Regions from separate parts of the Nocardiopsis sp. iso_25 genome, predicted to be linked through region 2. Evidence: riboswitches for the same ligand, from Rfam matches in the RefSeq annotation. Region 2 holds a riboswitch; the other holds the start of a gene.

Region 1 (14,607 bases), 890 kb from region 2:
GGGTCACCACCCTGGTCGCCCCGGGGGCGACGGCGCTGCTCTCCACGGTCCTGGGCGTGCACGCCCTGCTCCTGGTCACCGCCGCGCTCTGGGCGGTCGCCGCCCTGGCCCCGCCCGGGGGACGGGGCGCCCCCGCCCCGGGGACGGCGCCCCCGCGCGGCCCCTCCCTGGTCGCCGACTTCCGCGACGGGCTGCGCGAGGCCCGGCGCCACACGTGGTTCCTCGCGGGGCTGGGCGCCCTGACGGCGGTGATCGCCACCGGCTACTCCGCCACGGGCGTGCTGCTCCCCGTGGTCAGCCGCGACACCTACGGCACCGAGGCGGTGCTGGCGGGCGCGCTGACCGCCTACACCGGCGGCGCGCTGGCCGGGGCGCTGCTGATCGGGCGCTGGCGCCCCTCCTCCCAGGGGTGGGTGGCGCTGGCGGGCCTGGCCCTGTACGGCCTCGCGCCGCTGAGCCTGCTCCTGCCCGTGGGCCCGTGGGCGGTGTTCGCCGCCTACGCCCTGGCGGGGGTCGGGATCGAGCTGTTCAACGTCCCGTGGTTCACCGCCGCCCAGCGCGAGGTCGCGCCCGACAAGCTCGCCCGCGTCTCCTCGCTGGACTTCCTGTTCTCCTACGGCCTGGCCCCGGTCGGGCTCGCGCTCATCGCCCCGGCGACCCAGGCCTTCGGCACGGAGGCGGTCCTGGTCGTGTGCGCCGCCCTGTGCTTCCTGGCCCCGGGGGCCGCGGCGCTCGCCCCCGGTTCGCGCCACTTCGCGATGGGGGGCCGCGGGGCCCCGGCCCCGCGGGCCGCCTGACCGGGAGGGCGCCCCGGCGACCCGCCGGGGCGGCCCCCCGGGCGCTCACCGGCCCCGCCCCGCCCCTTCGCCGCGCGCCAGCAGGTACAGCAGGAAGGGGGCGCCCAGCACCCCGGTGACCACCCCGACCGGCAGTTCGCTCCCCCCGAAGGCGGTGCGCGCGACCAGGTCCGCACCGGCCGCCAGGAGCGCTCCGCAGGCGGCGCAGGGCAGCAGCCCCAGAGCGCGTCCGCCCAGCAGACGCCGCACGATCTGCGGGGCCACCAGAGCGACGAACGCGACGGGACCGGCGACGGCGGTGGCCGCGGCCGCGAGCGCGGCGGAGGTGAACAGCAGGGCGCCCCGGGCGGGCCGCACCCGGCCGCCCAGGGCGGTCGCCGCGTCCTCGCCGAGCTGGAGCAGGGACAGCTGACGTGCCAGCACGAACGCGGTCGGCGCCAGGACGGCCAGCGCCACCGCCACCGTCACCACGTGCGGCCAGCCCCGGTTCGCCAGGCTGCCGGTGAGCCAGAGCACGGCGCGCTGCGCCGTGGTGAGTTCCGTGCGGGTCAGCAGGTACGACGTCACCGCGCCCAGCACCGCGGTGACCGCGATCCCCACCAGGACCAGCCGCTGCCCGCTGACACCGCGCCGATGGGCGAGCAGGTACAGCAGGAACGCGGTGGCCACGGACCCCGCCAGCGCGCTGGCCGCGATCGCCGCCGCCGTGCCGCCGAAGACCACGATGGCGAGCACCGCCCCGGTCGTCGCGCCCGCGCTGACCCCGATGACGTCCGGGCTGACCAGCGGATTGCGCGCCAGCCGTTGCAGCAGCGCCCCCGAGAGCGCCAGCGCCGCGCCCACGCCCAGCGCGGTGAGCACACGCGGCAGCCGCATCTCCACCACCACGTGGGTGACCATCACACCGGCACGGCCGGTGAGCGCGTCCACCACCTCGCCCACGGCCAGCTCGAAGTCCCCCAAGGTCAGCGAGACCAGGGCCACCGCCGCGGCCAGGGCGGTGAGCAGGCCGCCGAGCAGCACCGAGGGCCAGTACACCCGCACCGACAGCCCGCCCAGCCGGGCCACCCCCGTCCGGGGGCCCAGGACCCCGGAACGCGCCGTCACAGCCCCGCCACCCTTCGCCCGCGCACCAGGAGGACGAAGAACGGCGCACCGATGAGAGCGGCCAGGACGCCGACCTGCAACTCCTCGGGACGCGCCACCACACGGCCCGCGACGTCGGCCGCCAACAGCAGGACGGGCGCCAGCACCGCCGACCAGGGCAGCACCCAGCGGTGGTCGGGGCCGACCAGGGCCCGCACGACGTGCGGCACGGCGACTCCGACGAAGCCGATCGGACCCGCCACGGCCGTCGCCGTCCCGGCCAGGAGCACCACCGCCAGAGCGCTCGCCCCGCGCACCAGCCACAGCCGTGTCCCCAGGGAACGGGCCAGTTCGTCGCCGAGCGCCACCGCGTTCAGGGACCGGGCCGCCGCCACCGCCGCCACCAGCCCCGCGGCCAGGAACGGCAGCGCCTGGAGCAGCGCCGCGCCGTCGGCGCCCGCCAGCGAGCCCACCACCCAGAACCGGTACTCCTCCAGGCTCGCGCGGTCGCGCAGGACGAGCGCCGAGGTCAGCGAGCCGAGCAGGGCTGAGACCGCGGCTCCGGCGAGCGTGAGCCTGACCGGACCGCCGCCCTCCCGGCCCAGCGACCCGACGGCGTAGACCGCGCAGACGGCCGCCGCGGCGCCCGCGAAGGCGAAGCCGACGTAGCCCAGCAGCGAGGACGCACCGAACACGCTGATCGCCAGGACCGCGGCCAGGGAGGCGCCCGCGTTGACGCCGAGCACGCCGGGGTCGCCGAGGGGGTTGCGGGTCACCCCCTGCGCCAGGACCCCGGACACGCCCAGGGCAGCGCCGACCGCCAGCCCGGCCAGGGTGCGCGGCACACGCAGGTGCCGCACGACCAGGTCTGTGTCCGAACCGGTGAAACCGGCGTAGGCGAGGTACACGTCGGACACCGACAGCCGCTCGTAGCCGACCAGGACCGACACCAGCAGGGTCGCGGCCAGGACCAGCAGGGCCACCGCCAGCCCGGCCGCGCGGGCGTGGGCGCCGACGAGCACCCCGGAACCGTCGGCGGCGGCCCGCAGCCGACGCCGGACCCCCGAGGGCACGGTCGTCACGGGCCTCCCGGCCGTATGGGGGGCCATCGGCCCGCCTACCCGAACAGGCCGGGGTGCAGGATCCGGGCGACCGTCTCCACTGCGGCCGCGCTGCGCACACCCGCGGAGCGGTCGGCGAAGGTGAACTCCTCCACCTGCCCCTCGGTGACCGCGGTCAGGTTGGCCAGCACGGGGTCGGCCGTGATCCGTTCCACGTCCGGGGCGGCGTCGGCGGCGGTCATCCGGGCGTCGCAGCACACGTCGACCAGGATGAAGTCGGGGTCGCGCGCGATCACGTCCTCGACCGCCACGTCGTGGTTGCGCCCGCCGTCCAGGTCGGCGAAGGCGTTGACGCCGCCGGCCAGCCGGATGATCTCGGTGGAGAAGTCCTGCCCGCCCGCCACCCGGAACCCCTGGTCGCTGGGGCGGCCGACCATCACCGTGGGCCGGTCCTCCTCAGGCACGCGGCCCTCCAGGGCCCGGGCGACCCCGCCTATCGTGCCCTCCATGTCCGCGACGACCTCCTCGGCGCGCTCGCGCGCGTCGAACAGCGCGCCCAGATCCCGCAGGTCGGCGTAGACGCTGTCCATCGTCACCGAGGCCGGGTCGATGGTCGCGTCGGTGCGGCCGTCCCCGCTCGGGCACAGCGGCGCCGGGATCCAGCTGCCGACGCCCAGTTCGCGCAGGGAGGCCCGCGTGCCGAGGTTCTCGTCGGTGAACACGTCGTTGAACCCGGCGAGCACGAAGTCGGGCCTGTGGTTGAGCAGCTCCTCGCGGCTGGGCAGGTTGGGGTAGTACTCCTGTCCGGCCTGGGCGTCGGCGTACTCCTCCAGGACGGCGGCGTCCAGGAACGCCGTCCCCACCAGGCGGTCGCTGAGGCCCAGCGCGTGGGCGGTCTCGATAGCGGGCTGGTAGGCGGCGAACACCCGTTCCGGCGGGCTGTCCGCGGCCACGTCGACGCCGCAGTTGCGGATCGTCTCCCCGGCGGCCTCGGGGGAGGGGGCGGCGCCGCCGCAGGCGGTCGCGGCCAGGAGCAGGGCGAGGGCGGCGCAGACGGGCAGGCGGTACCGGACCGCGCGTGCCCCGGTGGGCTTCACGAACAAACCATCCTTCGTGGTCTGATGACGCGGACGGTCGCAGCCGGTCTCCTGGCTCCCGGAGTCGGGCTTCTGCCCCGCGCCCCCACCCTTCCCGGGCCGTGTCCGGCCCAGTGGCGTGCGGGAGGCGCCCTCCGGTCACAGTGGCGAGGACCGCGCCGGACTTCCACCGGCTTCCCGTGCACTGCGACGTCGACGATATGGACTTGTGCTGACAGTCAACCGGCCACGGTAGTGCACGCGCGTTCCTTCCGCGAGACCCGCTCCCCTCCCGGCCGACGGCCGCGGCCCCGCGGGCCGCCGGTCCGCACGCGTGGCCGGTCCGGGACCGGGAACAGGGAACGCATGGAACTGATCACGGTGGAGGACGTCCGCGCCGCTCAGGAGCGCCTGCGCGGGGAGGTGGTGCGCACCCCGCTGACGGCGGGCCCCGCCGGAGGGCCGCCGTTCCTGCTCAAACCCGAGAGCCTCCAGCCCACCGGTGCCTTCAAGCTGCGCGGTGCCACCAACGCCGTCGCCCTGCTCGACCCCGCCCGGCGCCGCAGCGGTGTGGTGACCCACTCCTCGGGCAACCACGGCCAGGCGCTCGCTTACGCCGCCGCCCGGCAGGGGGCGCCCTGCACCGTCGTCGTCCCCGAGGGCGCGCCCGGGGTGAAGGTCGACCGCATGCGCGCCCTGGGCGCCCGCATCGTCGTGGTGGCCCCCCGGGAGCGGGAGGCCACCGCGCGGCGGCTCCGGGACGAGGAGGGGCTCACCCTCGTCCCGCCCTTCGACGACCCGCGCGTCATCGCGGGCCAGGGCACGGTCGGCCTGGAGATCCTGGAGCAGTCGCCCGGGGTCGCGACCGTCGTCGTGCCCGTGGGCGGAGGCGGGCTCGCCTCGGGGGTGGCCACCGCCGCGCTGGCCGCCGCGGGCCCGCGCCGCGTCCGCGTCGTGGGGGTGGAGCCCGAACTGGCCGCCGACGCCGCCGAGAGCCTGCGCACCGGGAGTCTGGTCGCCTGGCCGCCCGAGCGCACCCACCGCACCATGGCCGACGGGGTGCGCGTGTGCCTGTCCGAGCTGACCTTCGCCCACCTGCGCGCCCGCCTGGACGAGGTCGTCACCGTGACCGAGGAGGAGATCGCCCGCGCCGTCGCCGCACTCGCCCACGGGGCGCGTCTGGTCGCCGAGCCCAGCGGGGCCCTGGCCGCGGCCGCGGTCCTGGCGGGCCGGGTGCCCACCGCGCCCGGACGCCCGCAGGAGACGGTCGCGGTCGTCTCGGGGGGCAACGCCGACCCGGAGCTGTTCGCCCGCCTGGTGGCGTGAGCCGCGTTTCCGGGCTGGGCGGAGGACGCCCGCCGGGGGCCGGGGGCCGGGGCGGGCGGCGCCGGTCTCAGGCGCGGGAGCCCCCGCCGCCGGCGGGTCCGCTCCCGTTCACCCGCTCCCGCCCGTCCGCGCGCGCCGCCGCGGGGTTCGCGCTCCGGGCGGCGCGCGCGGCGCGGTCCTCGCGGCGGCGCATGGCCATGTCCGCCAGGGCGGCCAGACCGAAGGCGATGACGACGCCTGCGACGATCAGCACGGTCCACAGCGCGGTACCGAAGGAATCGGGGTCGATCATGGGTGCTCCGAGGGGCTCGGGGGTTGGACGTGCCGACAGCACAACCGTAATAGGCGTTAACTTTCGGACCGACTGTTAGCGGTAGTGAGCTGGGTCATACACGCGTCACCGCACGTCCGCACGCCGCACACGGCGAGGGGCCCGGGACGGCGTCACCGTCCCGGGCCCCTCGCCGGGCGAGCCCCGGGCCCTACAGGATCGAACCCGGGGAGTAGGCGGCCGCCTCCGGGTGCGCGGCCACGATCGCGTCGATCCGCTCCACCACGGCGGCCACCTGGTCGGCGGCGGCACCGGTGAAGGTGATCCGGTCGGCCAGCAGTCCGTCCAGCTCCTCGCGGCCGAGCGGGAAGCGCCCGTCCTCGGCCAGGCGGTCCAGCAGCCGGTTGCCCGCGCCCTCCTGGCGCATGGCCAGGGCCGAGCCCACCGCGTGCTCCTTGATCAGCTCGTGGGCGGTCTCGCGGCCCACCCCGGCGCGCACCGCGGCCATGAGCATCTTGGTCGTGGCCAGGAACGGCAGGTAGCGGTCGAGCTCGGCGGAGACCACCGCGGGGAAGGCGCCGAACTCGTCCAGCACCGTCAGCATCGTCTCCACCAGCCCGTCGAAGGCGAAGAACGCGTCCGGCAGGGCCACCCGGCGCACCACCGAGCAGGACACGTCGCCCTCGTTCCACTGGTCCCCGGCCAGCTCACCGGCCATGGACGCGTACCCGCGCAGGATCACGGTCAGCCCGTTGACCCGCTCGCACGAGCGCGTGTTCATCTTGTGCGGCATGGCCGAGGAGCCCACCTGGCCCTCGGCGAACCCCTCGGTGACCAGCTCGTGCCCGGCCATCAGGCGGATCGTCTTGGCCAGCGACGAGGGACCGGCGGCCAGCTGCACCAGCGCGGTCAGCACCTCGAAGTCCAACGAGCGCGGGTAGACCTGGCCCACGCTGGTGAAGCGCCGCTCGAACCCGAGGTGGGAGGCCACCTCGTCCTCCAGCGCGCTCAGCGCGGCGCGGTCCCCGCCCAGCAGGTCCAGCATGTCCTGCGCGGTGCCCACCGGGCCCTTGATCCCGCGCAGCGGGTAGCGGGAGATCAGCTCCTCCAGCCGCCCGTGGGCGACCAGCACCTCGTCCGCGATCGACGCGAACCGCTTGCCGAGCGTGGTGGCCTGCGCCGCCACGTTGTGGGAGCGGCCCGCCATCACCGTCTCGCCGTACTCGGCCGACAGCCTCCCCAGCCGGGCAAGCAGCGCCACCACCCGGTCGCGCGCCAGCAGCAGGCTGTCGCGCACCTGGAGCTGCTCGACGTTCTCGGTCAGGTCGCGCGAGGTCATGCCCTTGTGGACGTGCTCGTGCCCGGCGAGGGCGTTGAACTCCTCGATGCGGGCCTTGACGTCGTGGCGGGTGACCCGCTCGCGCTCGGCGATGGAGGCCAGGTCCACCTGCTCCAGGACCTTCTCGTAGTCCTCGACCACACCGGCCGGGACGTCCACGCCCAGACGCGCCTGGGCGCGCAGCACGGCCAGCCACAGCCGCCGCTCGGCGACCACCTTGTACTCGGGGGACCACAGCCGGGTCAGCTCCGCGGACGCGTAGCGGGCAGCCAGGACATCAGGGATCAGCGGTTTCGCACTCACGTCGTCCGACCCTATCGTCCTGAGCTGCGACGGGCGCGCGGCCACTCCCCCCGAAGGCCCGGGCCCCCTCCCCGGCTCCTCCCCGGCCCCTCCACGCCGGGAACCCGGCTTCCCGGGGTAGGGCCAGCCCCACCCCCGACCCGGTGGCGCAGCCGATTCCGGTGCGCGCCGGGCCTGCCTAACTTTGGGTCATGACCACTCCCGCGGAGTCCCCGAACGCGCCGCGCGCCCTGTTCCAGGCGCTCGGCACGAGGCGTTTCCTGCTCACCCCCTGGCCCTGGCGCGGCCTCGCCTACAGCGGCGGCACCGTCCTGGTGGCCTCCGTCCTGTTCTTCGTCGCCTCTCCCGTCCTGGCCCCCTGGGCGGTACTGTTCATGGCGTGGACCGGCGAGGTCCGGGCCTTCGACGACTACGGCGGGATCGTCCTGGTGCTGGCCCTGTGCCTGACGCTCACGTTCCTGTTCGGCCCGCTGGTCGCCATCCCCCTGGGAGCGCTGGAGCGCTGGCGCCTGGGCCTGGTCGGGGGCGGTCCCCGCGGGAGCGGGCACCGCGAACCGGTCCCCGGGCTGTGGGGGTGGGTACGCACCCGCTACACCGAGGCCGCCACCTGGCGGGAGGTGGCCTACGCGGGGCTGATGCTCCCCCTGTCGGGGGTCACCGCCATGATCACCGGTTTCCTGCTGCTGCTTGCGATCGTCCTGGCCTCCGGTCCGCTCCTGCTGGACGACAGCCCCGGCTCCGTCATCGACCTCGGCCCCGTGAGGCTCACCTCCAGCGCCGAGGCGGCTCCCTACACCCTCCTGGCCCCGCCGCTGCTGGTCGTCCTGCTCTACGCGTCGGCGGCCCTGGCGTGCCTGCACTCCGTGCTGGCCCGCACCCTGCTGGTCGGTCCGCCCAAGGGTGCCCTGCACGCCGAGCTCAACCAGGTCACCGAGTCCCGGGCCCGCCTGGTCAACGCCTTCGAGTACGAGCGCAGGCGCATCGAACGCGACCTGCACGACGGTGCCCAGCAGCGCCTGGTCGCCCTGTCCATGGACCTGGGCGTGGCCCGCCTGGACCTGGAGGAGGGCAGCGAGGCCGACCAGCGCGTGGTCGCCGCGCAGGCCAAGGCCGACGAGCTCATCACCGAGCTGCGCGAACTGGTGCGCGGCATCCACCCCCGGGTCCTCACCGACCGGGGACTGCCCGCCGCCCTGGAGGAGCTGGCCGACCGCTGCCCCGTGCCCGTCACGGTGCACACGCGGATCGGTGGACGCCTGCCCGCGCACGTGGAGGGCACCGCCTACTTCGTGGTCGCCGAGGCCCTCACCAACGTCTGCAAGCACACCGAGGCCGACACCGCCACCGTGCACGCCGGCACGGCACCCGGCGGGCCGGGGCGGCCCGACACCCTGCTGGTGGAGGTCACCGACCACGGCGCGGGCGGCGCCGACCCCGCCCGCGGGTCCGGGCTCACCGGGCTCGCAGACCGCGTCGCCGTCATGGGCGGCACAATGGAGCTGTCCAGCCCCGAGGGCGGACCTACCCGAATCCGAGTGGAGCTTCCGTGCGGACCCGTTCCCCCGACACCGCTGGCGTGACCCCCGACGCGCCCCCGGTGCCCACCGTCCTGGCCGAGGACGGCGTGCTGCTCAGAGAGGGGCTGTCGGGAATCCTGGAGCGCTTCGGCTTCCCCGTCGTGGCCTCGGTCGGCGACGCCGAGGCGCTGCTGTCGGCCGTCGCCGAGCACGAGCCCGGCCTCGTGGTCACCGACATCCGCATGCCGCCCGGCTTCACCGACGAGGGACTGCGGGCCGCCGTCCGGCTGCGCCGCGAACGCCCGTGCCTGGCGGTGGTCGCGCTGAGCCAGTACGTGGAGCTGAGCTACGCCACCGACCTGCTCGACTCCGGCAGCGGCCAGGGCGTGGGCTACCTGCTCAAGCAGAGGGTGGGCGACGTCCGCGAGTTCGCCTCCGTGCTGCGCCGGGTGGTGGACGGCGAGACCTTCGTGGACCCCGAGGTGGTCCGCCAGCTGCTGCGCCGCCGCGCCGACCCGCTGGAGCGCCTGACCCCGCGCGAGCACGAGGTCCTCGCCCTGATGGCCGAGGGCCGCTCCAACGGGGCGATCGCCCGCCACCTGGTGGTCAGCGACGCCGCCGTCGGCAAGCACGTGGGCAACATCCTGGCCAAGCTCGACCTGCCCCAGGACGAGGGCGTGCACCGCCGCGTCCAGGCGGTCCTGGCCTACCTGCGCGGCCGCCCCGCCTGAGCGCGCGGGAACGGGGCCGTCTGCGCCGCCTGCCGTGCTCCGCGCCCGCGCCCTTCCGGGCGTGTGGGGCGAGCGGGTCCGCCCGGCCGCGCCGCGGACCCGCCGTGGGGCGGGGGAGCACCGGACCTATCGTGGAGGTGCAGAGCCGTCACGGTGCGAACTCCCCCCCCGCAGCCCGTAGGAGACCGGATGCAGCCGACCGTCGCCGCCCCCGACAGCGTCACCTGGAAGATCCACCTGGACCGGTCGATGTGGGTGGCGGGCGTGCGCGCCCTCATGCTCCAGGCCCTGCACCCCGTGGCCATGCAGGGGGTGTGGCAGCGCTCGGACTTTCGCTCCGATCCCACCGGCCGCCTGCTGCGCACCGCCCACTTCGTGGCCGTCACCACCTACGGCAGCCCCGCCGAGGCCGACGCGCTCGGCGAACGCGTCCGCCGGGTGCACCGCGCGCTGTCCTTCACCGACCCGGACACCGGCCGCACGCACCGGGTTGACCAGCGCGACCTGCTGGTGTGGGTGCACTGCGCGGAGGTCTCCTCCTACCTGGAGAACGCCGTGCGCGCGGGCGTCGCGCTGACCGCCCGCGACGCGGACCGCTACCTCGACGAGCAGTCGCGCACCGCCGCCTACGTGGGACTGTCGCGCGAGGACGTGCCGCGTTCGGTCGCCGACCTGCGCCGCTACCTGGCCTCGGTCCGGCCCGTCCTGCGCGCCACCCCCGAGGCCCGCCAGGCGGTGCGCTTCCTGCTGTGGCCCAAGGTGCCCGAGCGCCTGTCCTGGCTGGCCCCGCTCAAGCCCCTGTGGTTCCCGGTCGGTGCGCTGTCCTACGCCACCCTGCCCGCGTGGGCGCGCCGCGCCTACGGGATCCTGCCCGAGGCCCCCGGCGGGGACGCGGCGGCCACCGCGTCGCTGCGGACCCTGAGGGCGGTGCTCAACCGGGTGCCCGAGCGCTACTACAACCTCGTCTTCGACGAGGCCACCGTGCGCAGCGCCGAGGAGGCCAGACAGCGGCTGCTGGAGGCCGGGTACGAGGTCGAGAACGGGTTCCGGGCCATGCGCGCCCGCACCCTCTTCCGGGCGCCGTCGGCCTCCGCCGCGGCGTCCTCCCCGCCGCCCGCGGACGACCGGGCCGCCGCGGGGGCCTGAGACGGGCTTGTGGCCCGGCCGCGGGCGGTCTCGCCTTCGCGCAACCGGTGGCCCGGGCCGGGGGAGCGTCCCGGGTAGCGTGGAGGGGTTCCCGTGGACCGAGGGGGCCGCGATGAAGCGCCGCGTACGCCAGTACAGCCTCGTCATGGGAGCGTGCCTGCTCCTGTTCGCCGGTGCGCTGCCCGTCTACTACCTCTTCGGCGCGGGATGGGCGGTGGCCATGTGCGCGGTGGCGGCCGTCCTGCCGCCGGTGGCCGCTGCCCTGGGCAGCATCGCCGACCCCGACGACCCGGAGGACCGCGACAACAGGTACGGGCCCAACGCCGACTGACCGCCCCCGTCACGGGCCCGCTGGTCCGGCGCGTAGTATTCCGGCGGAATCGGGCACCGCACGCCGTCACCGCTGCGGGACGCCCCGCCGTCCAGGGGGAGGAACGCGTGACACACACCGGTACCGAGGCCGTCGCGGCGGACCCGCGGACCAGCGCGGTCCGCATGCTGCGCGTGCGCCACGACGACCCGCGCGTGCGGGGGCTGCTCGACGGGCTGCTGGAGGAGTACACCGAGCGCTACGGCGCCGAGGGCGCGGCCGACGAGCTCGCGCGCTACCCGGTGACCGAGTTCGCCGCTCCCCACGGCCGCCTCGTGCTGGCCGAACTGGACGGGGAGATCGTCGCCGGAGGGGCTGTGCGCCCCTACAAGAAGGACCGGGCGGCCATGGCCGACACCGCCGAGTTCAAGCGCGTCTGGACCTCGGGGCGCCACCGCCGCCTCGGACTGGCCAGCCGGGTGATGACCGCGCTGGAGGAGGCCGCCCGCGACCTCGGCTACACCCGGGTCCTGCTGTTCACCGGTCCCGCCCAGCCCGAGGCTGTCGCCTTCTACACGCGGATCGGCTACCGGCCGGTCGACCCGGCCGACATCGACGAGCTGCCCCACCGCACGGCCATCCCCTTCGCCCACGACCTCGTGTGAGGAGGCGGGCGACCGGCCACAGGAGGGGCTCGTCCTGAGAGCGGCGCCCGCGCCCGGTGCCCGGCCGCCGGAGGGGTTCGCGCCGGGGGGCGTCCACGGCCTCCGACGGGGCCGGTCGCGTTATGGCTTCCGGTATGTCCGCGCGACGGCCGCACCCCGGGGCCTCCCCGTACGATGGGTGGCCAGGGCCGCCACAAGCGGCCACGACGCCGGACCCGCGAGGAGACGCACGACGTGAGCGAGCAGCAGCGCCCCCAGGACGAGACGAACGCCCCCGTGTTCAGTCCCCGCAAGAACGGGCAGGCGCAGTCGGTCTCCGACGAGCTCGCCGCGTGGATGACCACCGGGTGGGCCGACACCGAGCGGCGCGACCTGGAGCCCGTCGAGCAGGCCGGGCACACCGCCCGCCGCCGCGCCGCGCTCAGCGCGGCCTTCCCCGGCGACCGCCTGGTCGTCCCGGCCGGGCAGCTGCTCACCCGCTCCAACGACACCGAGTACCCGTTCCGGGCGGCCACCGACTACGCCTACCTCACCGGCGACACCTCCGACGGCGGCTGCCTGGTGTTCACGCCCCGCGCCGAGGGCGGACACGACGTGGTCCTCTACCTCAAGCCCCGCTCCAACCGCGACAACGGCGAGTTCTGGCTGGGCGGCTACGGCGAGCTGTGGACCGGCCGCCGCAACAGCCTCTCCGAGGCCGCCGACCTGCTGGGCGTGGCCACCGCCGACGTGACCACGCTGTCCGGCGTGCTGCGCGCGGGCGGCGCGACCACCCGCATCGTGCGCGGCCACGACGCCGACCTCGACGCGGTCGTCGACGGGCTGCGCGCCGACGCCGACGAGGAGGCCCGGGCCAAGTACGCCCAGCTCGACGAGGACCTCTCCGTCACGCTGGCCGACCACCGCCTGGTCAAGGACGAGTGGGAGATCGCCCAGCTCCAGCTGGCCGTGGACGCCACCGTGCGCGGCTTCGGCGACGTCGTCAAGGCGCTGCCGCAGGCCAAGGACACCTCCGAGCGCTTCATCGAGGGCACGTTCTTCCTCCGCGCCCGGGTGGAGGGCAACGACGTCGGCTACGGCACCATCGCGGCCTCCGGCGCCAACGCCACCACCCTGCACTGGACCCGCAACGACGGCCCGGTGCGCGAGGGCGACCTGCTGCTGCTGGACGCGGGCGTGGAGACCACCACGCTGTACACCGCCGACGTCACCCGCACCATGCCGGTGTCGGGCACCTTCACCGACGTGCAGCGCCGCGTCTACGACCTGGTGTACGCCGCCCAGGAGGCCGGTATCGCCGCCGTCGCCCCGGGCAGGCCGTTCACGGCCTTCCACGAGGCGTCCCAGCGGGTGCTGGCCGAGGGCCTCGTCGAGTGGGGCCTGCTGGAGGGCCCGGTCGAGCGCGTCCTGGAGCTGGGCCTGCAGCGCCGGTACACCCTGCACGGCACCGGCCACATGCTGGGCATGGACGTGCACGACTGCGCGGTCTCGCGCCAGGAGGTCCACCTGTACGGCGACCTGGAGCCGGGTATGGTGCTCACCGTCGAGCCGGGCCTGTACTTCCAGCCCGACGACCTGACCGCCCCCGAGGAGCTGCGCGGCATCGGCGTGCGCATCGAGGACGACGTGCTGGTCACCGAGGAGGGCCGCACGGTCATGTCGGCCGGTCTGCCGCGCTCCTCCGCCGAGGTGGAGGCCTGGCTGGCCGAGCGCCTGCCGCACTGACCCTCTCCGGACACATCACGGGACCGCCTCCTCGGGGGCGGTCCCGTCGTCGTGTGCGGCGGGCGGGAGGAACGCGTCCGCGCCCCTGCTGGTGCCCAAGAGTGGCCCATGCCTCGCCACAGCACGTTTGGGCAGGTGGATGCGCGGCCAGCGGGAGGGGGAGGGAAATCCACCGAGGAGGAGGTTCCACCCCATGGCAGAGCACACCCACGCAACCCGGCCGCGCGTCTTCGCCTCGCCGGGACGCTACGTCCAGGGACGGGGCGCCCTGGCCCGGCTGGGCCCGCTCGTCTCCGACCACGGCTCCCGCCCGCTCGTCCTGGTCGACGACGTCGTCCGCGGGCTGACCGAGGACGTCCTCACCGCCTCCTTCCGCGAGGCGGACCTGCCCCTGGTCTTCGAGCGCTTCGGCGGCGTTCCGACCAGGGCCGAGGCCGAACGCGTCTCCGGGACGATCCGCGACGGCGGCCACGACCTGGTCATCGGCCTGGGCGGCGGGGCCGCGATCGACACCGCCAAGGCCGCGGGGGACAACACGGGGGTTCCCTGGGTCAGCGCGGCCACGGTCGCCTCGACCGACGCGCCCACGTCGGCGCTGTCGGTGGTCTACACCGAGTCCGGGGCGTTCGAGTCCTACCGCTTCTACGACCGCAACCCGGCGCTGGTGGTCGTCGACACGCAGTTCGTGGCCGAGGCGCCCACCCGGTTCCTGGCCGCCGGGGTCGGCGACGCCCTCGCCACCTGGATCGAGGCGCGCGCGGTGGAGCGGGCGCACAGCACGAACATGGTGGAGGGGCTGCCGACCCGTGCGGGCACGACCCTGGCGCGCCTGTCCTGGGACATCCTGTGGGAGTCCTCCCTGCCCGCGCTGGAGGCGGTGGACCGCGGCCTGGTGACCCCGGACGTGGAGGCCGTCGTGGAGGCCACCACGCTGCTGTCCGGCCTGGGCTTCGAGTCCGGCGGTCTGGCCGCCGCGCACGCGGTGCACGACGGGCTGACGGCGGTGGACGAGACGCACCACCTCGCCCACGGGGAGAAGGTCAACATCGGCTCGCTCACCCAGCTCCTGCTGGAGGGCGCCCCGGCCTCGGAGGTGGACGACTTCGCGCGGTTCACGGCGCGCGTGGGCCTGCCGACCACCCTGACCGAGGCGGGGCTGGGCGACGCCGACGACGAGGTGCTCGACCGGGTCGTGGCCGCGGCGACCGCGCCGGAGGAGACCATCCACAACCTCGCGTTCACGCCCTCGGCCCG
Region 2 (14,607 bases):
GGGCGCGCCCTGTTCGACATCGCCACCCGCGCGCAGCGGGCGGCGCGGCGGGGCGAGCGGGCCCCGGAGGGCGTCGGCGGCCTCGGGGACATCGTGGCGGTGCCGAGGGTCCGCGAGGCGCGCGAGCGCGGCGCGCTCAAGGCCGAGCCGATGTTCGACCGCCTCACCCGCACCGGTGTGGCCTGGAACGACGGCACGGCCCTGGACTGCGACGCCGTCCTGTGGTGCACGGGGTTCCGGCCGGTGCTGGACCACCTGGCCCCGCTGGGGCTGGTGGACGACCGGGGCCGGATCGCGCTGGAGGGAACCCGCTCCGTGGCCGAACCCCGGCTGTTCCTGCTGGGCTACGGGGACTGGACCGGTGCCGCGTCGGCCACCCTCATCGGCGCCGGGCGCACGGCCAAGGCCACCGTCGCCGAGATCACCGCCGCCCCCGCCCGGCAGGGGTGAAACGCCCCTCGGCAGCGGCGCCCGCCACCGGCGCGACAGCGGACAGGAGCGGGGACGCGGCTCCAGCGTCCCGTGCACCGCTGACCGTTCACCTCTGACCGCGCGCTGGCCAGCGCCTACGGCTGAACGATCACCGCTGACCGCTCAACCGACGATCGGCCGCTCCTCGGGAAGCTCGTACAGGCGCGGGCGGCGGCGCAGCGCCAGGGCCGAGGCCAGCGTGATCGGCCCGATCCTGCCCACGAACATCAAGAACATCAGCACCGCATGCCCCAGCAACGGCAGATCGGCCGTGATGCCGGTGGACAGCCCGACCGTGGCGAAGGCCGACGTCGTCTCGAACAGGATCTGGTCCAGGGTGAACGGGGTGATCGTCATCAGCGTCAGCGTCCCCGCCAGCACCAGGCCCAGCGCCAGCAGCACCACCGTGGTCGCCTGCGAGGTGGTGCCCTCGGCCAGGCGGCGGCCCGACACGTGGACCGTGGGCTCACCGCGCACGTTGGCGTAGATCACGAAGGCCAGCACGGCGAAGGTCGTCACCTTGATGCCCCCGGCCGTGCCCGCGCTGCCGCCGCCGACGAACATCAGGATGTCGGTGACCAGCAGCGTCTGGGTGTTCATCTGTCCGAAGTCGAGGCTGTTGAAGCCCGCCGTGCGCGGCATCACCGACTGGAAGAAGGCGGTGAGCAGCTTCCCGCGCAGGTCGAGCCCGCCCATGGTCGCCGGGTTGGTCCACTCCAGGGCCAGGAAGGCCGCGAACCCCACCACGAGCAGCAGCCCCGTCATCACCAGGGTGATCTTCACGTGCAGTGTCCAGTGGCGGTGCTCGGCCCGGCGCCGGGTGAAGCGCCACAGTTCCACCCACACCGGGAACCCGAGCCCTCCGGCCAGGACCCCCAGGGCCACCGGGACCGTGATCCACGGGTCCTCGGCGAACCCCGTGAGGCTGTCGGCGTAGAGCGCGAACCCGGCGTTGTTGAAGGCCGAGACGGCGTGGAAGACGCCCGTGTAGACGGCCTCGGGCAGGGGCAGCCCGTACCCCAGCCACCAGCGCAGCGTCAGCGCCACCGCCAGGGCCGTCTCGAACACCACCGTCACCACCAGGACCCCGGTGACCAGCTGGCGCACCTCGCCCAGCGTGACCACCTTGGCCTCCGAGCCGGTGCGCACCGCCATCCGCAGCCCGAGCTGCCGCCCGACCACCAGGGTCAGGACGGTGGCCAGCGCCATGATGCCGAACCCGCCGACCTGGATCAGGGCCAGGATCACCGCCTCGCCCAGCCCCGACCAGTAGGAGGCGGTGTCCACCACCGCCAGGCCGGTCACGCTGGCCGCCGAGGTGGCGGTGAACAGGGCCGTGTCGAAGGGCGCGCGCTCCCCGGTGCCGGTGGCGGCGGGCAGCGACAGCAGGCCCGCGCCGACCAGGATCAGGGCGGCGAAGGCCGCCGCCGTGAGCTGCGGCGGCTTGATCCATGCGGACAGGTCGCGCAGTCTCCGGTCCGCGCGGGCACCGGCGCGGACCGGGTTCCGCGGGGCCCGCCGGCGCCGCGGGCCCGTCGGGTGCTGACCGGTTCCCGTTCTCACCGGCCGTTCTCCCGGCTACCCGCCCCGGATTCCAGGCCGCCCGCCCCGGCCTCCCGGTCCTCCGGCCCGCTCTCACAGCATTCCGACCCGGACGCTCCCCCGGCGGCCCCTCCCCAGGCGCCGCCACCGCCGGGCCGGAACCGGTAGCCCAGTCCGGGTTCGGTGAGGAAGTAGCGCGGCCGGGGCGGGTCCGGCTCCAGGCGCTGGCGGATCTTGGTCATGAACACCCGCAGGTAGTTGGTCTCGCGCCCGTACGCGGGCCCCCACACCTCGTTGAGCAGGTGCTTGTGGGTGACCAGGCGGTCGGGGTTGCGCGCCAGCACCTCCACGATGTGCCACTGGCGCGGCGTCAGCCGCACCGGCTCACCGCCGCGCAGGACCTGCTTGGCGGCCAGGTCCACCGTGAAGTCGGCGGTGACCACCGGCGCCGCGTACTCGGGCACCGCGGAACGGCGCATGGCCGCGCGCACCCGGGCGAACAGCTCGTCCATCCCGAAGGGCTTGATGACGTAGTCGTCGGCGCCCAGGTCCAGCGCCCGGACCTTCATCGGCTCGGTGTCGCGCCCCGAGAGCACGACCACCGGCACGTCCGTCCACCCGCGCAGCCCCCGCAGGACCTCCAGGCCGTCCATCCCGGACAGGCCCAGGTCGAGCAGGAGCAGGTCGGGGCGGTGGCGGGCCACCAGCCGCAGCGCGTGCTCACCGGTGTCGGCCAGGTAGGCCGTGTAGCCGCGGGCCCGCAGGTTCACCTCCAGCGTCCTGCGGATGAGGGGGTCGTCGTCGACGACCAGGACCGAGGGCGCTCCGTCCGCGCCGGTGCCGGTGTCCGTGTCCATGCTGGTCCGTGTCTCCCCCGTTCGGACGCCCCGGGCGGGGCCCCGCGTTCACGATGCTAGGCGCGCCGCGTCGGCGGACGGCGGCGGTGCGGGCGCCGTGTCCGCAGGTCGCGACGGCACCGGCGCCGCGACGACTCCGCGCGGCGCGGCCGGTACGAGAGGCACGCTAACGCTCCCTCCCGGCCCCGGCGCCGGATTTAGCGCCCCGTTAGCAGTGAAATGTCCGAAAGCACCTCCGTGACCAGTCAGGATGGGGAGGCCGGAAGGGGGCACACGATGACACGCGGCCACTTGCGCGTCTACCTGGGCGCGGCGCCCGGTGTCGGCAAGACCTACCGGATGCTGGACGAGGCGCACCGGCGCCGCGACCGCGGCGCCGACGTGGTCATCGGGTTCGTGGAGAGCCACGGCCGGGCGATGACCGAGGCAATGGTGGACGACTTGGAGACGGTCCCGCGCGCGGTCCTGACCCACCGGGGCGCCCGCCTGGAGGAGATGGACCTGGACGCCGTGCTGGCCCGCCGCCCGCAGGTCGTCCTCGTGGACGACCTCGCGCACGCCAACGCCCCCGGGGCGCGCAACGCCCGGCGCTGGCAGGACATCGAGGCCCTGCTGGAGGCGGGGATCACGGTGCTGTCCACGCTCGACGTGCAGCATCTGGAGTCGCTCAACGACGTCGTCGAGCGCGTCACCGGCACCCGCCAGAGCGAGACCGTACCCGACGCGTGGGTGCGCGGGGCCGACCAGATCGAACTCGTGGACATGACGCCCGAGGCCCTGCGGCGGCGGCTCGCGCACGGCAACGTCTACGGCCCCGACCGGATCGACGCCGCGCTGGGCCACCGGTTCCGGGTCGACACCCTGACCGCCCTGCGCGAGCTGGCGCTGCTGTGGCTGGCCGGACGCGTGGACGACGAGCTGAGGCGCCACCGGGGCGGGCACCGCGCGGCCCCGGCGTGGCAGACCCGCGAACGCGTGGTCGTGGGCCTGAGCGGAGGCCCCGGCGGGGAGGCGCTGATCCGCCGGGCCGCCCGGATCGCGGGGCGCGGCGAGGGGGTCGAACTGCTGGCCGTGCACGTGGCGCTCGGCGACGGCCCGGTGGGCGCCGACCCCGCCATGCTCGCCCGGCAGCGGGTGCTGGTGGAGGACCTGGGCGGCACCTACCACCAGGTCCTGGGCGAGGACGTGCCCGCCGCGCTGACCGCGTTCGCCCAGGGGGCGGACGCCACCCAGCTGGTGCTGGGCGCGAGCGGCCGGGGCAGGCTCGCCCGTCTGCTGCGGCCGGGGGTGGGCGCGGCCACCGCGGCGCTGTCGGAGTCCATCGACGTCCACCTGGTCACCCTGGAGGAGGCCGAGCGCGGTTCCGGGCGGACGCGCTCGGGCGCGGTCTCGCGCCGCCGCAGGCTGGCGGGGTACGCGCTGGCGCTCACCGCGCTGGCGCTGCTGGTGTTCAGCACCGGAGTCCCCCACAGCGAGGAGTACCTCAGCGGCGGAATCCTGCTGGTGTTCGCCACGGTGACGGCGACGGCGCTGGTCGGCGGGCTGTGGCCCGCGCTGGCCGCGGCGTTCAGCGGGTTCGTGGTGCTCAACCTCTTCTTCACCGAGCCGTACGAGACCCTCGTGGTCAACCAGCCGGGCAACCTGCTCACCCTCGTCGTGTTCGTGTTCGTGGCCGTGGCGGTGAGCGTGGTGGTCGACCAGGCCGCGCGGCGCACCCGCGAGGCGGCGCGGGCCAGCGCCGAGGCCCAGACCCTGGCCACGGTGGCCGGAAGCGTGCTGCGGGGTTCGCGGCCCCTGGAGGCGCTGCTGGAGAGGCTGCGCGAGACCTTCTCCCTGGAGTCGGTCGCCCTGCTGGAGCGCAGGCCGCAGGCCTCCTCCCGGCCCGACCACCGCAACGACCCGGCCGCGTGGGAGGCGGTCGCCTCCGTCGGGGAGCGCCCCCGCGGGGCCCCGGGCGGGGCCGACGCGGACGTGCCGGTGGACGAGGGGCTGACCCTGGTGCTGCACGGGCACCGGCCGCGCGCGGGCGAGCGGCGCATCATCGAGGCCTTCGCCGCGCAGGCCGCCGTCGCGCTGCGCCAGGAGCGGCTGGCCCAGGAGGCGGCCGCGGCCGGGACGCTGGCGGAGGCGGACCGGATGCGCACCGCGCTGCTGGCCGCGGTCAGCCACGACCTGCGTGCCCCCCTGGCCTCGGCCAAGGCGTCGGTGACCAGTCTGCGCAGCCGGGAGGTGCGCTTCAGCGAGGAGGTCCAGGCCGAACTGCTGGCCACGGCGGACGAGTCCCTGGACCGCCTGACCCGGCTGGTGACCGACCTGCTGGACATGAGCCGCCTCCAGGCGGGCGTGCTGGGCGTGACGGTCACGGGCCTGTCGCTGCGCGAGTCGGTGTTCGCGGTCCTGGACGACCTGGGCGGACAGGGGTGCGCCGTGCGGGTGCGGGTGCCCGAGGAACTGCCGGAGGTCGCGGCAGACCCCGGCCTGCTGGAGCGGGTGCTGGCCAACGTGGTGGGCAACGCCCTGCGCTTCAGCCCGCCCGACCGGCCGCCCTCGGTCACCGCCTCCTGGACGGGCGACCAGGTGGAACTGCTGGTGACCGACCACGGGCCGGGGGTGCCCGAGCACGAGCGCGAGCGCATGTTCGTGCCCTTCCAGCGGCTCGGGGACACCGACGGATCCACGGGGCTCGGGCTGGGCCTGGCGCTCTCGCGCGGGCTCATGGAGGCCATGGGGGGCTCGCTGCTGCCCGAGACCACCCCGGGCGGCGGGCTGACGCTGCGCCTGACCCTGCCCGTGGCGGGGGCGGCGGGTTAGGGCGCTCCACCGGAGCGGCGACCAGAGTCCCGTCAGTCCCGGTCCTCGCGCGCCCCCTCCGCCTTGGGGCGGGTCTCGATCTCGCGCAGGGTGACCTGGAGGTGCTCCTCCATCGCCGCCACCGCGCGGGCGGGGTCGCCGCTCAGCACCGCCTCCAGCACCTCCTCGTGTTCGGTCGCCGACACCGCCGGGTCCTGCGCCGTGGCCAGGAACCGGCGGTGGCTCTGCTCGCGGCTGTCGGCCAGGGACCGTTCGAGCGCGTCCAGGATCTGGGTGAGGCTCCGGTTGCCCGAGGCCGCGATCAGGGCCTGGTGGAAGGCGAAGTCGGTGCGCACGCGGTTGGGCACGTCCAGGGGCGCGGCGCGCATGTCGGCGATGGCCTGGCGTGCCCGGGCGATGTCCTCGCGGGTCTGCTCCTCCTCCGGCCCGGCGATGCGCTGCGCGGCCAGCCGGGCGCCGTGCACCTCCAGCGCCTTGCGGATCTCGGTGAACTCCATCAGCGCCCGGCGGTCGCGCAGCACCGACAGGGCCACGAAGTTCTCCACCGGCAGGGCGTTGGGCGAGGCGATGACCGCGGGCTTGCCCTGGCGGCGGTGGATCAGACCCTTGGCCTCCAGGGTCCTCAGCGCCTCGCGCAGCACGACCCGGCTCACCCCGAAGCGTTCGGCCAGTTCCTTCTCCGAGGGCAGCTGGCTGCCCGGCTGCGCGTCGGGGCCCACGCACAGCTCCTCCACGAAGGCGACGACCTGAGAGGTCAGCGAGTTCGGTCGGGCGTGCCGCGGCTGGGACCGGCCTGCGAGCCCTTCGCCCTGGGTTCCCGGCGACGCTGATCCCATCGTGTACGCCTCGTCCTTCACTGGAGGGATGTGCCGAATCCTCAGCGTACAGACGCCGGGGCCCGCGGGCGGACCGGCGCCACCCCATTGACTACCTAGCAGCTTGTACTACAAGATGACCGCACCGGCACGGGCCCGCGTCGTCTCGACCGCGCGGCCCTGCCGAGAGCACGCGTGCGAGCGGTGTGTCCGACCCCGGACGGCCGCCGACCGCACCGACACGAGCGCGGGCACCGCCCGCGCACGGGCGGCGACGGCGGGCGCGGCGGCGGGTCGGAAACCCTCCCCCCGCCGCGCCCGCACGACCGCGCCCACGAGCCGACCGGAGGGCAACGGTGGACAGGTCCGACAGGGAAATCTGCATGAGCGCGTGGGAGGGGGCGGAGAACGTCCACGGCGCGGTCGCCCCTCCGGTGTTCCAGACCAGCATTTTCACCAAACCCTCGTTCGAGGCGTTCATCGAAGAGCAGGAACAGGAACACGAGAGGTACGTCTACAGCCGCGGCGCCAATCCCACGGTCGCCTTTCTGGAGGAGAGGCTGGCCCTTCTGGAGCGCGGCGAGGCCTGTAAGTGCTTCGGTTCCGGAATGGGCGCCATCAGCGCCGTTCTGATGAGCCTGCTGCGCGGTGGGGACCACATCCTCTTCGTCAACAGCACCTACGGCCCGGCCCTGGAGATGGCCGAGCACCTGCGCGGTTTCGGCATCGACCACACCGTGCTCCCCGACGGCACCTCCGACATCGAGGAGCACCTGCGGGAGAACACGGCGCTGGTCTACGTCGAGAGCCCCGGGACCATGCTGATGAAGGTCCTGGACGTGGCCGCGATCACCCGCACCGCCCGGGCCCGGGGGATCTGGACCGTGATGGACAACACCTGGTCCACGCCGCTCTTCCAGAAGCCGATCCTGGCCGGGGTGGACATCGTCATCCACTCGTGCACCAAGTACATCGGCGGTCACAGCGACGTCCTCGGCGGGGCGGTGATCGGCCCCGCCTCCTTCGTGCGCGACCTCTTTTACACCGGGTTCCAGCTCCTGGGCTCGGTCATGTCGGCCGTCGAGGCGTCGATGGTGCTGCGCGGGCTGCGGACGCTGCCGATCAGGATGGCCGAGCACGAGCGCAGCGCCGTGCGGGTCATCGACTACCTGGCGACCCGGCCCGAGGTGGCGGCGATCCACCACCCCCACCACGACCACCGGCCCGACGACCCCCTGATCAGGAACCAGTTCAGCGGTTTCTCCGGGCTGCTCAGTTTCGACCTGAAGGACCCCTCCTTCGAGAAGGTCGCGGCCTTCGTCAACCGTTTGTCGCTGTTCCGGATCGGCGCGAGCTGGGGCGGCTACGAAAGCCTGGTCACCGCACCCGTTCGGCCCGGAAACGAGGAGGCGATGCGGGAGAAGGGATTCTCACCCGGAATGGTCCGCCTCTCCGTGGGCCTGGAAGGGGCCGACAGCCAGATCGAGGATCTCGAAAGGGCCTTCACCGCACTGTAGAAGACCGAAAGCGGTCATCACCGAGAGGAAAGTAGATGGCTAACCCCCCGGACGAGAACGTCCGCCGACCCGGCGTGGCGGCGGCGTGCGTCCCCGTGGTCATCACCGTCGCGATTCTGGTCGGCGGCATCGGCGTCCTGAAGTACCCCGCCGAGCTCATGCTCATCTTCGCGGGGGTGGTGTTCGCCGTCTTCGCGCTCTGGCACGGCGTGCGCTGGGACGACGTGCTGACGAACATGGGCGACAAGCTCAAGAGCGCCCTGCCCGCGGTCCTGATCCTGCTCAGCATCGGCATGCTCATCGGCTCGTGGATGATCGCCGGAACGATCCCCCTCATGGTCTACTACGGCCTTGAGCTCATCAACCCGTCCTACCTGTACGTGCTGGCCTTCCTGGCCACCGCGCTGGTCTCCACCTTCACCGGCACCTCCTGGGGTTCGGGCGGCACGATCGGGGTCGCCCTGATCGGGGTGGCCCAGACGATGGACGCGTCGCTGGCGATCACGGCGGGCGCGGTCGTGTCCGGCGCCTACTTCGGGGACAAGCTCTCGCCGCTGTCGGACACCACCAACATGAGCTCGCTCGCGGCGGGCGCCAACCTGTACGAGCACATCCGGCACATGCTCTACACGGCCGTGCCCTCGTCGGTGCTGGCCGCCGTCGTCTTCCTGCTCGCGGGCACCACCATCACCGCCTCGCCCGCCGGCCTGGGCGGCGTCGACGAGGTCGTCACCGAGCTGAACGGGTTGTTCACCCTCAACCCGCTGCTGCTGATCCCGGCGGTTGTCGTGCTCGCCGGGTCCATCATGAGGAAACCGCCGCTGGTCGTGCTGTTCGCGTCGTCCATGACGGCGCTGCTGATCGCGCTGCTGGTCCAGGGTGCGAGCGCGGGCGACCTGTTCGCCGCGGTCGTCTCCGGCTTCACCACCGACATGCTGCCGCAGGGGGACGGGGTCTCCGACGTCCTGGCCGAGCTGGTGAACCGGGGCGGTCTGTACTCGATGTACAACTCGGCGTTCTTCGTCTTCTGCGCCTTCTTCTTCGCCTCGGCGCTGGAGAAGTCGGGCGTGCTGCGGGTCCTGCTGGAGGGGCTCATCGCCAAGCTGCGGTCCACTGGCAGCCTCATCCTCACCACCCTGCTCTCCGGCTTCACCATCATCAACGGCACCTCCAACGCCCTGGTGACCTTCTTCCTGGTCAAGGACGTCTACGGCGACGCCTACCGGGCCAGGAACCTGCACCCGGTCAACCTGTCGCGCAGCATGGAGGACTCGGTCACGATCACCGAGGTGCTGATGCCGTGGACGGTGTCGGGCGTCTTCTTCGCCACGACCCTGGGCGTGGCCAACTTCGAGTTCCTGCCGTGGGCGGTGTTCAACTGGGGCGGTTTCCTGTTCTCCGCCCTGATCGCCTTCCTGGCACCGCTGACGCGGGGCTTCGGCATCCGCCGCATCGAACCGGAGCAGGAGCGCTCCACGACGTGAGCCCCGCCCGGGGCGGCCACGCGAAAGGGGAGCGGAGCACGTGCGAGGCACGTGCTCCGCTCCCCTCGGGCGTGAGGCGGCCGGGTCGGCGGCCCCGGCGGGGCGGGGGCTCGCGGCCCTCCCCGTCCGGCCGGCCGGGCGGGAGGCGCCCGCTGGCAGGGGGCCGTTCGCGACCGTCCGCGAAGGCGGCACCTACCGGCCCTTCTTCATGTCCTCCTTGCCCTGGCGCAAGCGCCCCTTGGCCATCTCGGCGCGTCCCTCGTTCTTCATGCGGTCGTTGCCGGTGGCCTTGCCGGTGGTCTCCTTGGCCTTGCCCTTGACCATCTCGGCCTGGCTGCGACCCTTCTCACTGGCGCTCATGCTCTTCCTCCTTCGGTGGTCCCCGTGAGAGCGGCGTACTGGTGTGAACCGCCCTTGACCCGTCCCACTGCCCGAAACAGGAAACCCTAAAATCCCCGCAAAGCCCCCGTAAGGCTCCACACCCGCCGTCACCACCGCTGTCGCGCTCGAACACGTACCGGAATCAGGCCCGAAAACACGCGCCGCCGCGGGCCGGGGCACCGCCGCTTTCGGTCGCGGACAGCCCCGCGGGGCGCCTTTCGGCGCCGTGTGCCAGGGCGCCGCCTCCGGGAGCGGGCCGCGTTCGCGGGCCTCCGGACTCCGCCACGGCGCCCGGGGCGGCGCCGGTCCGCGGCCCTTGGAGGGAAGGCCCCCGGACCTGGCCCGGGAGGGGAACGGTACCCTCGTCGAGCCAGTCGAACTCCACCTCGTGGGGCAGGGAACCCGGTGCGAATCCGGGACTGACGCGCAGCGGTGAGGGTGACGGGCGGGCACGCCCCGGGGACGCGGTTCCCCGGGACAGCCACTGGAGCGCAACGCTCCGGGAAGGCGCTCCGCACCGGTCGATCCCGAGTCCGAAGACCTGCTGGCGCTGGCGGTGACGGGCCGCCAGGTCGACCGCGGACCCCGCGAACGGGTCCCTGACCAGAAGGACGCGCATGCCCCCGATGGGTTCCCCATCCCCATCCCCCACCGTCCGCGCCCGGCGCGACCGCTGCCCGGGCGCCCTGCGGCCCTGGCCCGCAGACGACGGGCTGCTGGTGCGGCTCCGGCTCGTCGGCGGCAGGCTTCCCGTCCGTTCGCTGCGCGCCCTGGCCGCCGTGGCCCAGGAGTACGGCGACGGCCGGATCCACGTCACCGGCCGGGCCAACGTGCAGCTGCGCGCCCTGCCCGGAGACGGGGGGCGGCTGTCCCCCGAGGTGCTCCGGGCCCTGGAGGGGACAGGCCTGCTGCCCTCGCCCTCCCACGAACTGGTCCGCAACGTCATGGTCTCCCCGTGCACGGGACTGGCGGGCGGGAAGGCAGACCTGCGCCCCGTGGCCGCCGAGCTGGACACTCTGCTGTGCGCCGAACCGCACCGCGCCGCCCTGCCCGGCCGCTTCCTCTTCGCCCTGGACGACGGAAGCGGCGACCTGCTGGAGCGCCCCTGCGACCTGGGGCTCGTCGCCCTCGACGCGCACACCGCCCAGCTCAGGGTCGGCGAGCACTGGGGCCCGCTGACGCCGCTGGACGAGGCCGCGGCCGCGCTCGTGCACCTCGCCGACCGGTTCCTGGAGCGGCGCGTCGACGGCCCCGACGCCCCCTGGCACGTCGCCGAACTCCCCTCGCCCCTGACCGACCCGGCACCGCCGGACCCGCGGCTGCCCGACCGCGCGCCGCCGCTGCCGTACGGCCTACTGCCCGGGATCGGACGGCACGTCCCCGTGTCCGAGGACGGCCTGGACCGGGCCGCCGCCGAAGCGCTCGCCGCCGAAGCCGTCGGGGCCGGTTCCGGCGAACTCGTCGTCACGCCGTGGCGAGCCGTGCTCGTTCCCGGAGGGCACGGTCTCGTTCCCGGACAGCCCGACCACGTCCCCGGGGAGGCGCGGTGACCTCCCCCAGAAGACCGAACCGGCACTACGGGTACGTCGACGACGGTCCCGCCATCTACGCCGACTCCTTCGCCACCATCCGGCGCGAGGCCCGGCTCGACCACCTGCCCGCCAACGCCGAGCGGCTCGCCGTGCGGATGATCCACGGCACCGGTCAGGTCGACCTCGCCGACGACCTCGTCGTCCACCCCGACCTGGTTCCCGCGGCGCGCGCCGCCCTCCGGGCCGGTGCGCCGATCCTGTGCGACGCGCGCATGGTGGCCTCCGGCGTGACCGCGAGCCGCCTGCCCAGCGACAACGAGGTGCTCTGCCTCCTGGGCGACGAACGGGTGCCCGGCCTGGCCCGTGAGTGGGGCACCACCCGCACGGCCGCCGCGGTGTCGCTGTGGGAGCCGCTGCTCGACGGCGCCGTGGTCGCCGTCGGCAACGCGCCCACCGCCCTGTTCCACCTGCTGGAGATGCTGATCGACGGCGCTCCGCGCCCCGCGGCGATCGTGGGCTGCCCGGTCGGCTTCATCGGCGCCGCCGAGTCCAAGCAGGCGCTGACCGAGCTGTGCGACCGCCACGGCGTCGACGTCCCCTACGTGACCGCACGCGGCCGCCGCGGGGGTTCGGCGATGACCTCCTCGGCCCTCAACGCACTCGCCAAGGAGGAGGAATGACCGGCCGTTTCCACGGCGTCGGCGTCGGCCCGGGCGACCCCGAGCTGATCACCCTCAAGGCGGCCAGGCTCATCGCCGCGGCCGACGTCGTCGCCTACCACGCGGGTGTGGGCAAGGAGTCCAACGCCCGCCGCATCGCCGACGCGCTGATCCCGGAGGGGGTGGTCGAGGAGCGGTTGACGTATCCGGTGACCACCGGGGCGACCGACCATCCGGGCGGCTACGCGGGGGCGCTGGCCGACTTCTACGAGGAGTCCGCCGCGCGGCTGGCCGCCCACCTGGACGCCGGGCGCGACGTCGTCCTGCTCTCGGAGGGCGACCCGCTGTTCTACGGGTCGTACATGTACATGCACGACCGGCTGTCCGAGCGCTACCCCACCGAGATCGTGCCGGGCGTCCCGGCGTTCGCCGCCGCCACGGCCGCCGCGGCCGCCCCGCTGGCCCGGCAGACCGACGTGCTCACCGTGCTGCCCGGCACCCTGCCCGAACCGGAACTGGCCCGCCGCCTGGCCGACACCGACGCGGCCGTGGTCATGAAGCTGGGCCGGACCTTCCCGGCCGTGCGCCGCGCCCTGGCAGCGGCGGGTCGGCTGGAGCACGCGGTGTACGTGGAGCGGGCCTCGATGGGCGGGGAGCGGCGGCTGCCGGTGGCCGAGGTCGACCCGGCGACGGTGCCCTACTTCTCCCTGGTGCTGGTGACCGGGGACAGCCGCAACGGCCCGCGCTCCCGGCGGGTCGGCGCGGACGCGCGGGCGCTGACGGAACCGGCGGCCGGGGCGACGCCCGGTTCCGCAGGACCGGCGGCGGGCACGGCGTCCGAGGCCGCCGGACCGGCGGCCGAACTGCTGGTCGTGGGCCTGGGCCCCGGCCCCGGGGGCTGGCTCACCCCCGAGGCGAGCGCGGCGCTGGCCGGGGTGGACCACGTGGTGGGCTACGGCCCCTACGTCAACCGGGTCCCGCAGCGCCCCGGGCTGACCCGGCACGCCTCCGGCAACACCGTCGAACTCCAGCGCGCCCGGTTCGCCCTCGACCTGGCCGGGCGCGGCGAACGCGTGGCCGTGGTCTCCGGCGGGGACGCCGGGGTCTTCGGCATGGCCACCGCCGTGTTCGAGGCGGCCGAGGACCCCGCCTACCGGGGCGTGCCCGTCCGGGTGGTGCCGGGGGTGAGCGCCGTCCAGGCGGTCGCGGCCCGCGCGGGCGCCCCCGTGGGCGGCGACTTCGCGGTGATGAGCCTGTCGGACCGCCTCAAACCGTGGGAGGTGGTCGAGCGGCGGCTGCGCGCCGTCGCCGAGGCCGACCTGGCTCTGGCCGTCTACAACCCCGCCTCCCGGTCCCGGACCGAGCAGATCGTCACCGCGCGCCGCATCCTGCTGGAGCACCGCAAACCCGACACCGTGGTCGTGGTCGGCCGCGACGTGGGCCGCGAAGGCGAGTCCCTGACGGTGACCACTCTGGGCGAACTCGACCCGGCCGCCGTGGACATGCGCTGCCTGCTCATCGTCGGCGCGTCCGGAACCCGGGTCACCGGGTCGGGCCGCGTGTGGACCCCCAGGTGGGTGAAGCCGTGACCGTGCACTTCGTGGGCGCGGGGCCCGGCGCCGCCGACCTGCTGACCGTGCGCGCCACGCGCATGCTCGCCGGGGCCGACGTGGTCCTCTACCCCGGCACCTACCTGGACCCGCAGGTCCTGACGCACTGCGCGCCCGGCGCGGAACTGGTGGACACCCAGGGCCTGGACCTGGACCGCATCACCGACCACCTGGTCCGCGCGCACGCCGCGGGCCGCGACGTCGTACGGCTCACCTCCGGCGACCCGTCGCTGTACTCGGCGCTGGCCGAGCAGACCCGCAGGCTCGACGCGCACGGCGTTGCGTGGGACGTCACGCCCGGGGTGCCCGCGTACGCGGCCGCCTCGGCGCTGGCGGGGCGGGAGCTGACCGTGCCGCTGGTGGCCCAGTCGGTGGTGCTGACCCGGACGCGGGCCCGCTCGACCGCCATGCCCGGGACCGAGTCACTGGCCGCGTTCGCCGCGACCCGGGCCACACTGGTGCTGCACCTGGCGATCCGGCGGGTGCGCGAGCTGATGGCCGAGATCGAACCCGAGTACGGCGGCGACTGCCCGGTGGTCGTGGTGTACCGGGCCAGCCAGCCGGGCGAGGCGGTGCTGCGCGGCACGGTCTCCACCGTGGCAGACGCGGTGGAGGAGGCCGGGTTCCGTCAGGCGGCGGTGATCCTGGTGGGGCGGGCGCTCGATCCGGAGAGGGGTGGTGAGTCCTACCTCTACGACCCGGCCCGGCCGCGGGTCAGCGGATAGGGAGGGCTCCGAAGGGGTTCCGGAGGTCCCGCGGGCGGGGTCGCGTAGGGGGGCGTGCGCGGGGGCCGAGGGCTCCCGTGCCTCCGGCGCCTGGGCGCGAAGCGGCGCAGCGGAGGGTCAGGGCAGCACCGCCAGGCACTACTGGGTGACCGTGCGGGCGGGAGTCCAGCCGGTGAACACGCCGATGGGCGCGGTGGTCTCGA

What was found. Region 2 has a riboswitch for cobalamin ahead of AC0VX6_RS11920 (nitrite reductase). Riboswitches for the same ligand answer to the same signal wherever they lie in the genome.
Region 1: it holds a riboswitch for cobalamin, as region 2 does, so the genes downstream of both, AC0VX6_RS15935 (ABC transporter substrate-binding protein) here and AC0VX6_RS11920 (nitrite reductase) in region 2, are expected to answer to the same signal.

The regions. Positions count from the first base shown of each region.
Region 1 covers NZ_CM149667.1:3,655,543-3,670,149, reverse strand. The annotation lists gene AC0VX6_RS15950 (MFS transporter) at 1-797, shown strand, start outside; gene AC0VX6_RS15945 (FecCD family ABC transporter permease) at 843-1,904, opposite strand; gene AC0VX6_RS15940 (FecCD family ABC transporter permease) at 1,901-2,992, opposite strand; gene AC0VX6_RS15935 (ABC transporter substrate-binding protein) at 3,001-4,041, opposite strand; cobalamin riboswitch at 4,066-4,245, opposite strand; gene AC0VX6_RS15930 (threonine ammonia-lyase) at 4,387-5,346, shown strand; gene AC0VX6_RS15925 (histidine kinase) at 5,414-5,638, opposite strand; gene purB (adenylosuccinate lyase) at 5,829-7,259, opposite strand; gene AC0VX6_RS15915 (sensor histidine kinase) at 7,451-8,839, shown strand; gene AC0VX6_RS15910 (response regulator) at 8,806-9,507, shown strand; gene AC0VX6_RS15905 (oxygenase MpaB family protein) at 9,697-10,653, shown strand; gene AC0VX6_RS15900 (hypothetical protein) at 10,766-10,984, shown strand; gene AC0VX6_RS15895 (GNAT family N-acetyltransferase) at 11,092-11,628, shown strand; gene AC0VX6_RS15890 (aminopeptidase P family protein) at 11,863-13,353, shown strand; gene AC0VX6_RS15885 (glycerol dehydrogenase) at 13,547-14,607, shown strand, end outside.
Region 2 covers NZ_CM149667.1:2,764,241-2,778,847, reverse strand. The annotation lists gene AC0VX6_RS11960 (FAD-dependent oxidoreductase) at 1-450, shown strand, start outside; gene AC0VX6_RS11955 (TrkH family potassium uptake protein) at 595-2,034, opposite strand; gene AC0VX6_RS11950 (response regulator) at 2,031-2,870, opposite strand; gene AC0VX6_RS11945 (sensor histidine kinase) at 3,147-5,681, shown strand; gene AC0VX6_RS11940 (FadR/GntR family transcriptional regulator) at 5,714-6,517, opposite strand; gene AC0VX6_RS11935 (trans-sulfuration enzyme family protein) at 6,880-8,013, shown strand; gene nhaC (Na+/H+ antiporter NhaC) at 8,049-9,497, shown strand; gene AC0VX6_RS11925 (CsbD family protein) at 9,690-9,857, opposite strand; cobalamin riboswitch at 10,234-10,441, shown strand; gene AC0VX6_RS11920 (nitrite reductase) at 10,496-11,428, shown strand; gene AC0VX6_RS11915 (precorrin-8X methylmutase) at 11,425-12,090, shown strand; gene AC0VX6_RS11910 (precorrin-2 C(20)-methyltransferase) at 12,087-13,658, shown strand; gene cobM (precorrin-4 C(11)-methyltransferase) at 13,643-14,404, shown strand.